DNA from 3 places in the Paenisporosarcina sp. P4_B8 genome. Region 2 is predicted to be linked to each of the others. Evidence: riboswitches for the same ligand, from Rfam matches in the RefSeq annotation. Region 2 holds a riboswitch; each other region holds the start of a gene.
What was found. Region 2 has a riboswitch for thiamine pyrophosphate ahead of tenA (thiaminase II). Riboswitches for the same ligand answer to the same signal wherever they lie in the genome.
Positions count from the first base shown of each region.

Region 1: linked by a shared signal. The riboswitch ahead of tenA (thiaminase II) and the one ahead of tenA (thiaminase II) in region 2 are both predicted to bind thiamine pyrophosphate.
Region 3: linked by a shared signal. The riboswitch ahead of AC1DSK_RS10665 (YkoF family thiamine/hydroxymethylpyrimidine-binding protein) and the one ahead of tenA (thiaminase II) in region 2 are both predicted to bind thiamine pyrophosphate.

Region 1 is NZ_JBFUHX010000004.1:164,776-169,019, reverse strand. Features, by position in the region: gene thiO (glycine oxidase ThiO) at 1-447, opposite strand, end outside; gene tenI (thiazole tautomerase TenI) at 482-1,093, opposite strand; gene tenA (thiaminase II) at 1,527-2,213, opposite strand; TPP riboswitch at 2,344-2,482, opposite strand; gene AC1DSK_RS06055 (ABC transporter permease) at 2,751-3,785, shown strand; gene AC1DSK_RS06050 (ABC transporter ATP-binding protein) at 3,787-4,244, shown strand, end outside.
Region 2 is NZ_JBFUHX010000006.1:72,791-77,034, forward strand. Features, by position in the region: gene AC1DSK_RS07695 (erythromycin esterase family protein) at 1-288, shown strand, start outside; gene AC1DSK_RS07700 (AAA family ATPase) at 457-999, shown strand; gene AC1DSK_RS07705 (GNAT family N-acetyltransferase) at 1,062-1,499, shown strand; TPP riboswitch at 1,619-1,717, shown strand; TPP riboswitch at 1,782-1,878, shown strand; gene tenA (thiaminase II) at 1,947-2,627, shown strand; gene thiM (hydroxyethylthiazole kinase) at 2,617-3,372, shown strand; gene thiD (bifunctional hydroxymethylpyrimidine kinase/phosphomethylpyrimidine kinase) at 3,369-4,193, shown strand; gene thiE (thiamine phosphate synthase) at 4,183-4,244, shown strand, end outside.
Region 3 is NZ_JBFUHX010000010.1:15,127-19,370, reverse strand. Features, by position in the region: gene AC1DSK_RS10685 (ABC transporter ATP-binding protein) at 1-413, opposite strand, end outside; gene AC1DSK_RS10680 (PLD nuclease N-terminal domain-containing protein) at 410-610, opposite strand; gene AC1DSK_RS10675 (DUF1648 domain-containing protein) at 627-1,733, opposite strand; gene AC1DSK_RS10670 (GntR family transcriptional regulator) at 1,733-2,119, opposite strand; TPP riboswitch at 2,278-2,384, shown strand; gene AC1DSK_RS10665 (YkoF family thiamine/hydroxymethylpyrimidine-binding protein) at 2,488-3,093, shown strand; gene AC1DSK_RS10660 (ECF transporter S component) at 3,095-3,694, shown strand; gene AC1DSK_RS10655 (ABC transporter ATP-binding protein) at 3,687-4,244, shown strand, end outside.

The DNA.
Region 1 (4,244 bases), on a different contig from region 2:
TTTATCAAGAAGCATTGCTCCAATAATATCTTGAGATAATGCAGGCTCTTTTTCTCTTACCTCTTCAGCTGTAAGCCAATCAGCTTGATCTCCACTTTGTCTCTGGATTGCAATGAATCTCTTATATTCCTGTTGTTCCTGTTCATTAATGGCAACCTTTAGCATGCCTTTATTTATGAGTTCAATATCTATTCCACTGGTCCCTTTTATTTCATCTGCTAGTCTTGTAAACATCGCTCTGCTTTTTCTAGCTAATTGAAAAAGTGGTCCCACTCCATCCAATTCTGCTTGAGCGGCCAACATTCCAGCAGCGGCTCCAGATGATTTACTTGCAAGTCGATCTTTTTCCAACAAAAGTACCTTAATCCCTCTTTTGGCAAGATTATAAGCGATGGATCCCCCAATAACTCCACCGCCCACCACGATTGCATCATACTGATATCTCATCAAATCCCCCCTTTTTCCCTGGAAAATTATTATGTCAATTGTTAGACGTTAGCTTTTGATAATATTCCTTTGCTGCCTCTAACGGATTATCAGCTTCTAATATTCCTGACATCACAGCAATACCACTCGCCCCAGCTTCGATTACTTCCCGAACGTTTAGCGGTTTTATACCGCCTATTGCAAATACGGGAATAGTAACTGAATGTGAGACGGTGGCTAATTGCTCTAAACCCTTTGAAACTAATCCCGGCTTTGATTGTGTGGGGAAAACATGTCCGAAAATCACATAATCTGCACCTTGTTCTTGTGCAATATGAGCCTCATCAATTGAATGAACCGAACAACCAACTCTTAAACTTGGAAACTGTATTTTCACAATATCAGCTGGTATAGAATGATAGGCGAGTTGAACTCCTCCAACCTTTGACACATAGGCCACATCTAGTCGATCGTTGATAATTATTTTAGATAACGGGACTTTATTGTCCGTTAATAAACTCACTAATCTGTAGATTTCTATGGCTGTTTTCGACTTCTCTCGAATATGGATGGCATCGATATATGGATGGATCGCCCCAGCTATTTCTGCTAATTGCTCTGGCTTCTGGCTTCCAGTTGATATGACATGTAGTTTTGCATGATCCATACTCTTTATCCCCTTTCAAAAGCCTAAAGTTGATTGCCTTATAAACTAAACGTAAATTAAATTAGAAAAACACAGTTTGTACCTACAATGGTGCGAACTGATGTCTTTTCTTATACTGATATCCAAAATATTTTAATAGCTATCAGTGCTAGAAAAACACAGTTTGCACCCACAATGGTGCGAACTGATGTCTTTTCTTATACTGATATCCGAAATATTTTAATAGCTATCAGTGCTAGAAAAACACAGTTTGCAGCCACAATGGTGCAGACTGATGTCTTTTCTTATACTGATATCCGAAATATTTTAATAGCTATCAGTGCTAGAAAAACACAGTTTGCACCCACAATGGTGCAAACTGATGTCTTTTCTTATACTGATATCCGAAATATTTTAATAGCTATTTCCACTTCCCTACGCCAACTACATTTTTCTATGTGTAACTTACTACTTCTTTTTGAGCTGGCCATTTTTCTAATGTATGGGCCATTTCCCAAAATGAATATTCGTATTGGCTACTAATGATAAAATGTTCTTTCATCCGTTCGCGGTCCTCAGCAGTTACTGTTTCAGCAAGCTTGTCTAGTCTATTAATTTGTTCCTCGACTTTCGCTCTAAACCATTCACCACCATATGCAGCAATCCATTCTTGGTAAATCGGTTCTTCAGGAGTACACGACTGAAGTCTCTCGCCGATTTCAAAATAAAGCCAATAACAAGGTAAAATGGCTGCGATAATATCGCCTAAATGTCCGTGATATGCTGCACGATACAAATGGGATGTGTAAGCATACGCAGTAGGCGAAGGCTTGAAATTTGCTTGTTCTTCTTCTGTTATTCCGAGTCGACGTGAAAAATTCTTATGCAGCGATAATTCTGCTTCATATGTGGCTTGTGCATGAGCTGCCATTTTACTCGTTGTTTCAAAATCATTAGCTCTTGCTGCACCCAAAGCTTGAACCTTTGCAAAGTGGGACAAGTAGTATGCATCCTGCATAACGTAATAACGGAAACACTCTAAAGACAATGTCCCATCCCCAATTCCTGTAACGAACGGATGATGAAAGCTTGCTTCCCAAATGTGATCTGATTCTTCTCTTAAAAGCTTTGAAAATGTCATAAAACAACCTCCAAAAAAGTTTTTCTCAACTGAATCGAATCACTTCCGCCAAATTTAGGGCAAATAAAAAACCACTCTCTTAACAAACATAAGAAAGTGGTTGTATTGGAAAAATAGTAAAAAAACATACTGCTCCGCAACTCCACTTCCCTACGCTGGTATAAACCAGATCAGGTTCTAAGGGTCTTAAAGCATTACTTTAATCTCAACCTTTATTTATGAATAAATGATTTCCATTTATCAATTGCAAGGTCCCCCTAGTGGAAGATATTACTATTCAGTTGTACATGAACATCATAACACGAATTAATTACTTATCAATCCAAAAATAAATTTAATGCATTTTTCTACGTAAACATGATAGCCAGTTTTTGAGTATACATGCACAAGTCGCCACAGTAACCATCCTGATAAATTCCTCTGCATCCCGAAAAGAAAAAGTATTTGACAGTCGTTTTACGATGTAATCTTCAGTTCATATTCCGTTCACTTAACACTAATATACTCTAGTTATCATAAAAAACGGAGGCGTAAAAGATGAATATTGCATGGAAAGAAATTAGGAAGAGTAAAGCAAAATTTATCATATTAGGATCAATTATATTTCTTGTTAGTTTTTTAACGTTTATCATTTCTGGATTATCGAATGGTTTATCTCAAGATAATGCGGCTTTAATAAAAGATCTGCCAAATGGTCAATTTTATATGAATGACGAAGCAAATGAAACCTATAATCTTTCGAAAATAGATGAAAATTTACAAGACAAAGCAATAAATAACCAGAAGGATGCAGCGGCACTTTCAATTCAGATGGGATTTGTGAACGATGCAGACGACAAACAACATAGCGTTGCCTTTGTTACTTCAACTGATTCGAAGTTATTTGAAAAAGTTGGAGAAGGAGAAATCATATTAGATAGTTCATTAGAAGAAGACGGCATAAATGTCGGAGATACCATAACGAACAATCAGTTCAGCGGTGAATTTAAAGTAAAAGGCTTTGTCGATCAAAAGAAATATAGCCACGCACCTGTCGCTTATATCAATATGGAAAACTACAAAGAAATCTACGGTGTGGAAGATATGCAATTGGTATTTGTACCTGGAAATGATAAGGAGCATGCAATTGACGGATTACAATCATTTTCAAACAAAGAATTTCTCAATACGATTCCAAGTTATAGCGCAGAACAGATGTCGCTCAATATGATTGTATGGTTTTTAGTCGTCATCAGCGGGATGTTGTTCGCGATATTCTTCTACATGATGAACGTTCAAAAAATAGGACTATACGGGATTTTGAAAGCACTTGGAGTTAAAACAAGTCAATTATTTGGGATGATGTGGTCACAGATGCTATTTATTACTGCAATTGCACTAACATTATCAGTTGCATTGAGCCAAGCTTTCACAATGATTGCACCTGAAGGAATGCCTTTTAGTTTAACCCTTCAAACAACGGTTCAATTATCACTCATATTCGTGGTCATCGGATTTGTTGGCGCTACGCTATCGGGTATCCAAATTAAAAAAGTCGAGCCACTACAAGCGATTCAACAAGGAGAGGTTTAATATGACTGTATTCACAATTGATGATGTCAAAAAAACGTTTAGAAATGGGGACGTAGAAGAGCAAGTATTAAAAGGAATCAATCTTTCTCTTCAACAAGGGGAAATAACAGCTTTAGTTGGAGCATCTGGTTCTGGTAAAAGTACGATACTTACAATAGCCGCCGGTCTTCAACGCGCAACGCATGGTCAGATTCTATTCGATGGGAAAGATTTGTCTAAGTTGAGTCAGGAGCAAATTCGAAAAATCCGGGCAAGTGAGTTCGGATTTGTCTTTCAATCCTCTCATCTTGTTCCTTTTCTCACTGTAGAAGAACAACTGATGCTGATGCTCGACGTTTCGGAAACAAAGATGAAAAAAAAGAAACAAAAAGAGGAAGTTGCACAAATACTTAAATTGGTTGATATGGAACACCGTAAGGATTCCTACCCTGCTTCATTGTCAGGTGGGGAAAAACAACG
Region 2 (4,244 bases):
CAGTGGGCAAACCCATATGAAATAATGGTCGTGCCACCAGCTATGAAAAAATCATGGGAATACGCTATGCATGCAGCTGGTGAATTTAATAAGTTATTAATTTTCGATGATGACAATCGCCACCTGTTTGATGAATGGATTGGTCATCGGGCAATTGGTGTGGTTTATAATCCTGAGTTCGAGGCTTACGGGAATTATGTATCTTCAAAAATGGGAAGTCGCTACGACGCTTTCATTTATCTGGACGAAACCAAAGCCCTTACTCCAATTGAGCATGACAATCCATAATCACTCACTAATTGCACCGCATTTGCGGTGTTTTTTTGTTTTCGTTATTTAATTCAATAATGAAATAATGGTAAAATGTAACAATAATTAATTATGTACAATCAACAACTTAAGAAATATTTAATGCTTGTAGAAGGATGAAACTAAAGGAAAAGGACTGGTGGACGAATGATTATCATGATAAATGGAGCATTTGGAGTGGGGAAGACCACTGTTTCCAATGAACTACAGAAAGAAGTCGAAAATAGTATGATTTTTGATCCGGAAGAAATAGGTAGTTTGTTAGGAAAAATTCTCCCAGTAGATGTTATGGCTCTTGAAGCAAAAACAGGAGATTTTCAGGATTTGGAGCTTTGGAAACAATTAACCGTTACCGTAGCTGATCACTTAATCGCACAGTATAAAGTGAACTTAATTGTTCCAATGACTATTCGGAAAGTAGAATATTTTAATTACATATTCGATGGATTTAAGAAGATTGATGAACAAACAACCCATTTTTGTTTAACAGCAAATCAGGAAACTATTTTCGATAGACTTAGGGAACGTGGGGAAGAAGAAGGAAATTGGTGTTTCCAACAAACATTCAAATGCCTGAAAGCATATAAAGAACATTATTTTGGAGATTACATCAACACGGAGAATGTCCCAGTACATACGATTGTTCAAACCATAAAGGAAAAACTAAAAATAGTAGAAGCTGTTAAATAGATGAAGACTTTTGTGGTACATGGGGACATGTGACGGAAACTAATTTTGACGGAGGAATGACGATGGATGATTCAATCCATAAAATCTTAGAACTAACCAAACCAGAACAATTCGAATGTGCATTTCCACTAATGAAACAGTTAAGATTGGATTTGACGATGGAGTCTTTTCATGATTTGCTCGGGCAAATGACACAAGACGGATATCGACTTTTTGCCTTATTTGCTCAAAATCAAATCGTAGCTTTGGCAGGCGTAAGCTTGAGAACGAATTTTTATAGCGGCCGTCACGTTTATATTTATGATTTAGTTACGGACGTCTCTAAACGTTCGCTTGGGTATGGAGAGACATTGTTGGAGTTCATACATGAGTGGGCAAAAGAAAATGGTGCCGAATATGTAGCACTGGAATCGGGAATCCAAAGAACCGATGCTCATAGATTCTATGAAGACAGAATGGATTATGATAAATGGTGTTTTTCGTTCAGAAAAAAATTGTAAACGATGATGAAATGAGTTCTTTGAAGGAGTTGAAGGGTTTTTTCATTCTTGATGGAAACTGAAATTACTCACTACTATTCTTGAGATTTCCTGATAGTGTGCTAGTATGTAAGTAATTAAAATAGTTGCGGGGGGACGCATTGGCGTTGAGAAGGTTAAAACCTGACCCTTTGAACCTGTTCGTTAAGACGAACGTAGGGAGCAAAGTACATAGCGGTTTAACGCTTTTGTTTTGTACTGTAGCTCTCCATTATGGAGGGCTTTTTTGTTTCTAATTCAATATTTTAATTGCGGGGGGACTTTTTAGTTGAGAAGGTTAAAACCTGACCCTTGGAACCTGACAGTTAACACTGACGTAGGGAGCAATGTTTCATCAGAAACGCTCTTTTGTCATACGCAAAAGGGCGTTTTTTGCACTTGCGTCCATCCAAAGAAGGAGGACTAGTAATGACATTTTGTGAAGAAGTACGAAAAGAAACGGATCTTTATTGGCAAGGCAGTTTTGATCACCCCTTTGTAATGGGACTGGTGGACGGGACATTGCCACTTGAGAAATTTGCGTACTACATGATGCAGGACGCCTATTATTTAAAGCACTACACAAAGGTGCTGGCGATTGCCGCCACGAAGGCTGAAACGAATGAAGACATAGCATTCTTTTTAGAATCTGCCCGCTACATCAATGAAGCCGAGCTTGATTTGCACCGAACTGTTTTCAAAGAGCTCGGTATTACGGAGGAAATGGAAGCACACTTTGAACCTGCTCCGGCTGCCTACAACTACGTATCGCATATGTACAATGCAGCTCATAACGGGGATGTAGCAGAAGCGTTTGCCGCCATGTTCCCTTGTCCATGGCTCTATCAGGAAATCGGGGAGAAGTATAAAGACGCTAAACCAGGTGTCAAAGCTTATGAAGATTGGATTGCCATGTATAGTGCACCAGGTTACAAAGAAAAAATCGAGCATCAAATGCAAATGATGAATCGATATGCAGAGGAAAATCCGAATAAGAGAAGTGTGCTGAAAGGTCATTTTGCTAAGAGCTGCTATTACGAGTGGAAATTCTGGGAAATGCCTTGGACACTTGAGAACTGGGAAAACGAGGTGAAAGTCTATGCCTATTGAACAAATACGTCAAAAAAAGCCTCTCGTTCACTGCATGACAAACTATGTCGTGGCGAACTTTACCGCGAATGGGTTGCTAGCAATCGGTGCGTCACCGGTCATGGCGGATGAAATATCAGAAGTAGAAGAAATGGTTGCCATTTCCTCGGCTCTATTAATTAATATCGGCACAATCAATACACGAACGCAAGAAGCGATGCTTCTGGCTGGTAAAAAAGCGAATGAACTTGGTACACCCGTTGTTTTGGATCCGGTAGGCGTAGGAGCTACATCATTTCGCAAACAGGCAGTTAGGGATTTGCTGGAACAAGTTCGGTTTAATTTAATCAGATGTAATGCAGGTGAACTGGCTGCAATCGCAGGTGTTTCGTGGCAGTCAAAAGGAGTGGACAGTGGAGAAGGCGACATGGACATCGCGGACGTTGCCAAGCAAGTAGCGAAGGATTGGAATTGTATCGTAGCTGTGACCGGCGCTTCGGATTATATAACCGATGGAAACAAAGAATTTTGGATAACTGGCGGGCATGAACGAATGACAGAGATAACCGGTACTGGGTGTTTGTTGAGTGCAATTTGCACCGCGGCTTTAAGTTTGGATGGAGAGGCCCTCCTCAACTTACGCAATCTCCTTCAAGCTTATAAACAAATATCCGAGCAAACATCGTCTCAGACACAACTTCTTGGTTCTTTCCAGACTGAAGTACTAAATGCTTTGCATCTCTATTCCAAAGGTGAAGGAAAATGAACATTGTCATGACGATAGCAGGCTCGGATAGTGGGGGCGGAGCCGGTATACAAGCCGATTTGAAAACATTTCAGGAACTTGGCGTATTTGGTACGTCCGCGATTACAGCGCTGACTGCTCAAAATACGCTGGGTGTAGAAGGGATCTTTCCAGCATCACCCGATTTCGTGGCACAACAAATAGATGTTGTCTTTAAGGATATGCCCATCCAAGCAGTCAAAACAGGCATGCTCTTTTCAACAGAAATCATTGAAGAAGTAGCAAATAATTTGCGAGAAAAAAATGTGCAACTTGTCGTTGATCCCGTGATGATTGCCAAAGGAGGGGCAAATCTTTTGCAGAATGAAGCAGTGGAAGCTTTACAGACTAAACTTTTACCACTTGCAACAGTATTAACCCCAAATATTCCAGAAGCCGAGGTGCTGGCCGGTTTGGAAATCCAATCGGAGTCGGATATGCAAAGAGCAGCTAAAGAGATTTTGGGAATGGGTGTCAATTGCGTGGTCATGAAGGGCGGTCATCTAGAAGAAAGGGATACGGCAACTGATACAGTCTTTATGGCCGATGGGACAAGCTTCAAAATGGTATCTGCTCGTATCGACACCAAGCATACACATGGAACGGGCTGTACGTTTTCTGCCGCATTGACTGCATTTTTGGGACAAGGAATTCCTTTGAAGGAAGCTTTGGTCGAAGCGAAAAAATTTGTCCAGCTGGCTCTCGAGAATCCTCTTGGTATCGGCCATGGACACGGACCGACCAACCATTTCGCTTATAAGCAATTAAAAGCAATTTGTGAGGTGACCATCATTGAACCGTAAAGATTTGGCAGTATACCTCATAATGGGTACACCCAACTGTGTGGAAGATCC
Region 3 (4,244 bases), on a different contig from region 2:
TGTTTCATTCCGCCGGAGAAAGTACCCGTTTTTTTCCGTAGTGCATCTCCAAGTCCTACGAACTCCAGTGTTTTTTGTGCTTCAAGCTTGGCAGACCGTGAGTCCATCCCACTTAATTTCGCCGCCATTTCAGTAAATTCCAGTGCTGTCAGCCACGAAAAGAATTGTGGATATTGAGGCAGGAAACCAATATGTTTTCTTACGTCCGCATGTTTTTCCCCATTCAGTGAAATGGTACCCGATGTTGGTTGTAATAACCCACCAAGCATGGATAAAGTCGTCGTTTTACCGGCTCCATTTGGTCCGATTAATGCCGTAGATGTGCCTTCTCCCAGCGCAAAAGTCACATCATTTACAGCTCGCTCTGATCCGTATATTTTCGTTAAATGATTAGCTTCTAAGATTGTCGTCATGTTTGTTTTCTCCCTGCAATAAAGTACGAAATAGGTCCAAAAATACTAATGAAAATAATGACCAGTGCCCAGACCCATTTAGGTCCGTTTGTTTGATGTATTTTTGCTAAATCGATAAGTGCAACTACTATTAAAATAAATTGAATGATAAATATCGGTGTGATAATACCCCAAGGCACCCCTTGTAATTCCTCCATTTTCTCCCACTCCTCTTTATTGCAATGTTGAAACGAACACGATACTTCCTATTAGTAATAGTAAGGAAATCCAACTGGTTTTGTGACCGAAATTGATGGTCCAGCCAATCCCAAAACGTTTTTCCACCATTATGCTCGGATCGTTCTTATTCACATAAAACATTCCGAATTTCCAGTATCGATCATCATCTTGATCGATTACCCCTTCTAGACTTTCATCTGGGTGTGATACGGCTATTCTGGTGCCACTTTGCCCTACTTTAATGGCGTAAAATAGGACAGAACCTAAAATAATGACCAAGAAAGAGATGGTGGAAGCAAGAGTTACTGAAGTTGACATGGTTTCAGGAAAAATAATGGTCAGCTGTAAGTATCCCATCAACAACGTCACCGTGATGGTCACGACAAACAATAACCAACTTGTATATTTACGGAACGCGAGTTGTTGTTCTCGGGAACGTTTTTTATTTCGCACCTGAATCTTTGCACCTGATTGCTTCATGGCCCCATTGAAAAAAAGCAACATGCCTTGAAGTACGAGGGTTAGGAATGGCAACGAATTGACTGAAAGCCAACTTTTTTCCGTAAATGCATCCGCTTCCCCATTCGGACCCCAGTGCGTCGGAAGCTGGTCAGGTAACAAATCATATTGGGTTAATCCATAAACACTTAGACTGACGGTCAAAAGCATCGGCAAAATAAAATACATGTTGGGCAACAGTTTCAGTTGCTCACGAAACTGCAGGTCTACCACTTTCCGCTCAACTTGACCCGCTGTCCATTTTTCATCTTTCTTCCAGTTAGCTAATGCAATATGATTTTTTGCATATAGCCCCATCGGCAAAACCAATGCACCTATTTGTGCGGCTAATCCCCAAAATACAATTTGTTGCTCCTGTGGACGGACGATTAACACCCAGCCAATGAATAGGACCAGAACAACCACACCACATAGCAAAACCAATTGAGTGTAGCGGTTTTTCATCCTCATAAGGCGTGGGTCTTTTACGTGCGTATCCGGGATATACACGCCAAACGCTTCACTTTCCTTCAGAAACTTCGGTAAAAAGGCTTGAATGGCAATGTTGAACATTAATAAGACGATAAAAATGATTGCTGACATTACTTAACCTCCTTCAAATCCAAAATAATTTCTTTCACCAGTAACTCAATGTCCTCTTGAGACAACTGAAGACAAAGTGCTTCTGCTATGATTGGGCGTAATTCTTTGCTCAGACGTTGGCGATCGGAAGCTGATGCTTTCCGTACACCTTTTTCATGAATGAATACACCTTTCTTCGGTACAATCTGAATAAATTCCTTCTCTTCCAAGTAGTGATAAGCTTTATTTACCGTATGCATGTTCATGCCGAGATCAGCTGCAAATGAGCGTACAGATGGCAAGGAATCTCCAGGTTTCAAAGACCCCTTTGCTACCCCTTCAATAATTTGCTGAGCCAATTGTAAATAAATCGGTACGGTCGAATCCGGTTCAATCTCAATAAACATATGCGACCTCCCTTTGTTCTATTCTTAGTAGAACAGTTTTGTTATATATAATATAGAACAGAATTTACTGATTGGCAAGTATTGATATTTACTTTATTTACAATCCTTTTTTCATGCGTTACAATGAAGCCGTTCTTGAATATATAAAACTGCATACGAATTTGCACTAGGGGTGCTATAGTTTGGCTGAGATGAGAGCATTTGCTCCGATCCCTTAATACTCGATCCAGATAATACTGGCGTGAGGAAGTGCGGTGACCTTTGCCCAACTTTTTTTCTTTTTGCGCAAACCAGCTGCATTCCACGTCGAATGCAGCTTTTTTATGTTCAATAATAGGTGCCTGGCACTAAAAAAGGAGGAAAAAGAGATGTCGAATGAGTTTAGTTGTGGGATTAGTCCAATCGTTGGCTTACGGTTTTCGATTCACCCGATGGCGGACAATTTTATTGAAATTATTAAAGGGGCTTTGCGTGAAGCAGATACCTCAAATGTATGGATGCATACCGACGACGTCAGTACGGTGATGCGAGGGAAGCAAATGCATGTATTCGATACAGCGAGAGCCATCGTATTGTATGCAGCAAAAACGGGTGCCCATGTCGCCTTTAACGGAACCTTTTCGATTGGCTGCCCAGGGGATTCTGCAGGCGATGTTTATCTAGAAAAAGATGATGTTCTGTTAAACCATCCTCAAATTCGCGAAATCAAACAATATGTATCATCACAATTTGCCCTGTATCCGATGAATAACCCCGATTATATGTCGGTTATTTATCAGGAAGTGGCACGCGCAAAAGAATATGGGGTGTTCAATGATTCCATGCATTATGCAAGTGGACTTCATGGGGATATTCACGACGTGTTTGCATTCCTTGAAGATTCTTTTACACACGCTCGATCGGAACAACATAAACATTTGGTCATGACTGTTAACATGAGCATCAACAGCCCTTCTCACAAAGGAGATGCGTAATATGTTGAAGTCCTGGAAACTGAAAGAAGTTGTGTTGCTATCCGTTTTTGCTGTTGTCTTTGCCGTCGTTTATTTGCTGTTTGTTCAAGTAGGAAACATTTGGGCTGGAGTGATTGGACCGATTGCATACGAGTGGATCTTTGGGATTTGGTTTATTGTGTCGATCATTTGTGCATACATCATCCGCAAACCGGGTGCCGCTCTTTTGTCTGAAACCATGGCAGCGACTATTGAAGTGATGATCGGTAATGCGGTGGGACCACGTTTGATTTTATCTGGACTAGTCCAGGGGCTTGGTGCAGAAGCTGCTTTTGCCGCGACAGGTTACAAACGCTATGACTGGTGGGTGCTTTGTTTAGCGGGGATTGGTTCTGCAGTCTTCAGTTTTGCCTATGGCTTCTTTGTATCTGGTTACGCAGCGCTTGACCCTTCACTGCTTATCTTGATGTTCACACTTCGAGTGATGAGTGGTGCCATCATCGCTGGTTTAGGCGGAAAGTATGTATCCGATGGTTTACTGGCAACAGGGGCTCTCCGTGGATATTCGATTTCTCGCAATACGTCAAAGAAACACAAGCTGAAGGGTGAGTCCATTGGGTAAAGATTTCACGAATGAATCACCAAGTGGCATCTCACAAGTAATTGACTTCAGAGGAGTCACGTTTCAATTTCCAGAAGATGACTCGCCAGTTTTTACAAACATTTCATTTTCGATAGATGCTGGCGAACGTGTCGTCTTATATGGTCCGAGTGGCTGCGGGAAAAGTAGTTTACTGTATTTGATGAATCGTTTGTACCCTGCCAATTGTGACGGAGAGCTAAGTGGTTCGGTTGTCCTCTTTAATAAAGACACCAGTAGTTATGTCGCTGGGGAAATTAATCGGAGAATCGCTACCGTCTTCCAAGATCCGGATACACAATTTTGTATGCCTACAGTTGAACAAGAAATGGCTTTTACGTTAGAAAATCTGCACGTCAATCGGGCAGAAATGGAACAGCGAATCACATCAACACTTACCCTTACCGGTCTTTCTGAAATCCGGCATGCAATGATTCAAACGCTTTCCGGAGGAATGAAACAACGACTTGCAACCGCTTGTGCATTGTTAATAGAACCGCAAGTGCTGTTGCTCGACGAGCCGCTTGCTCAT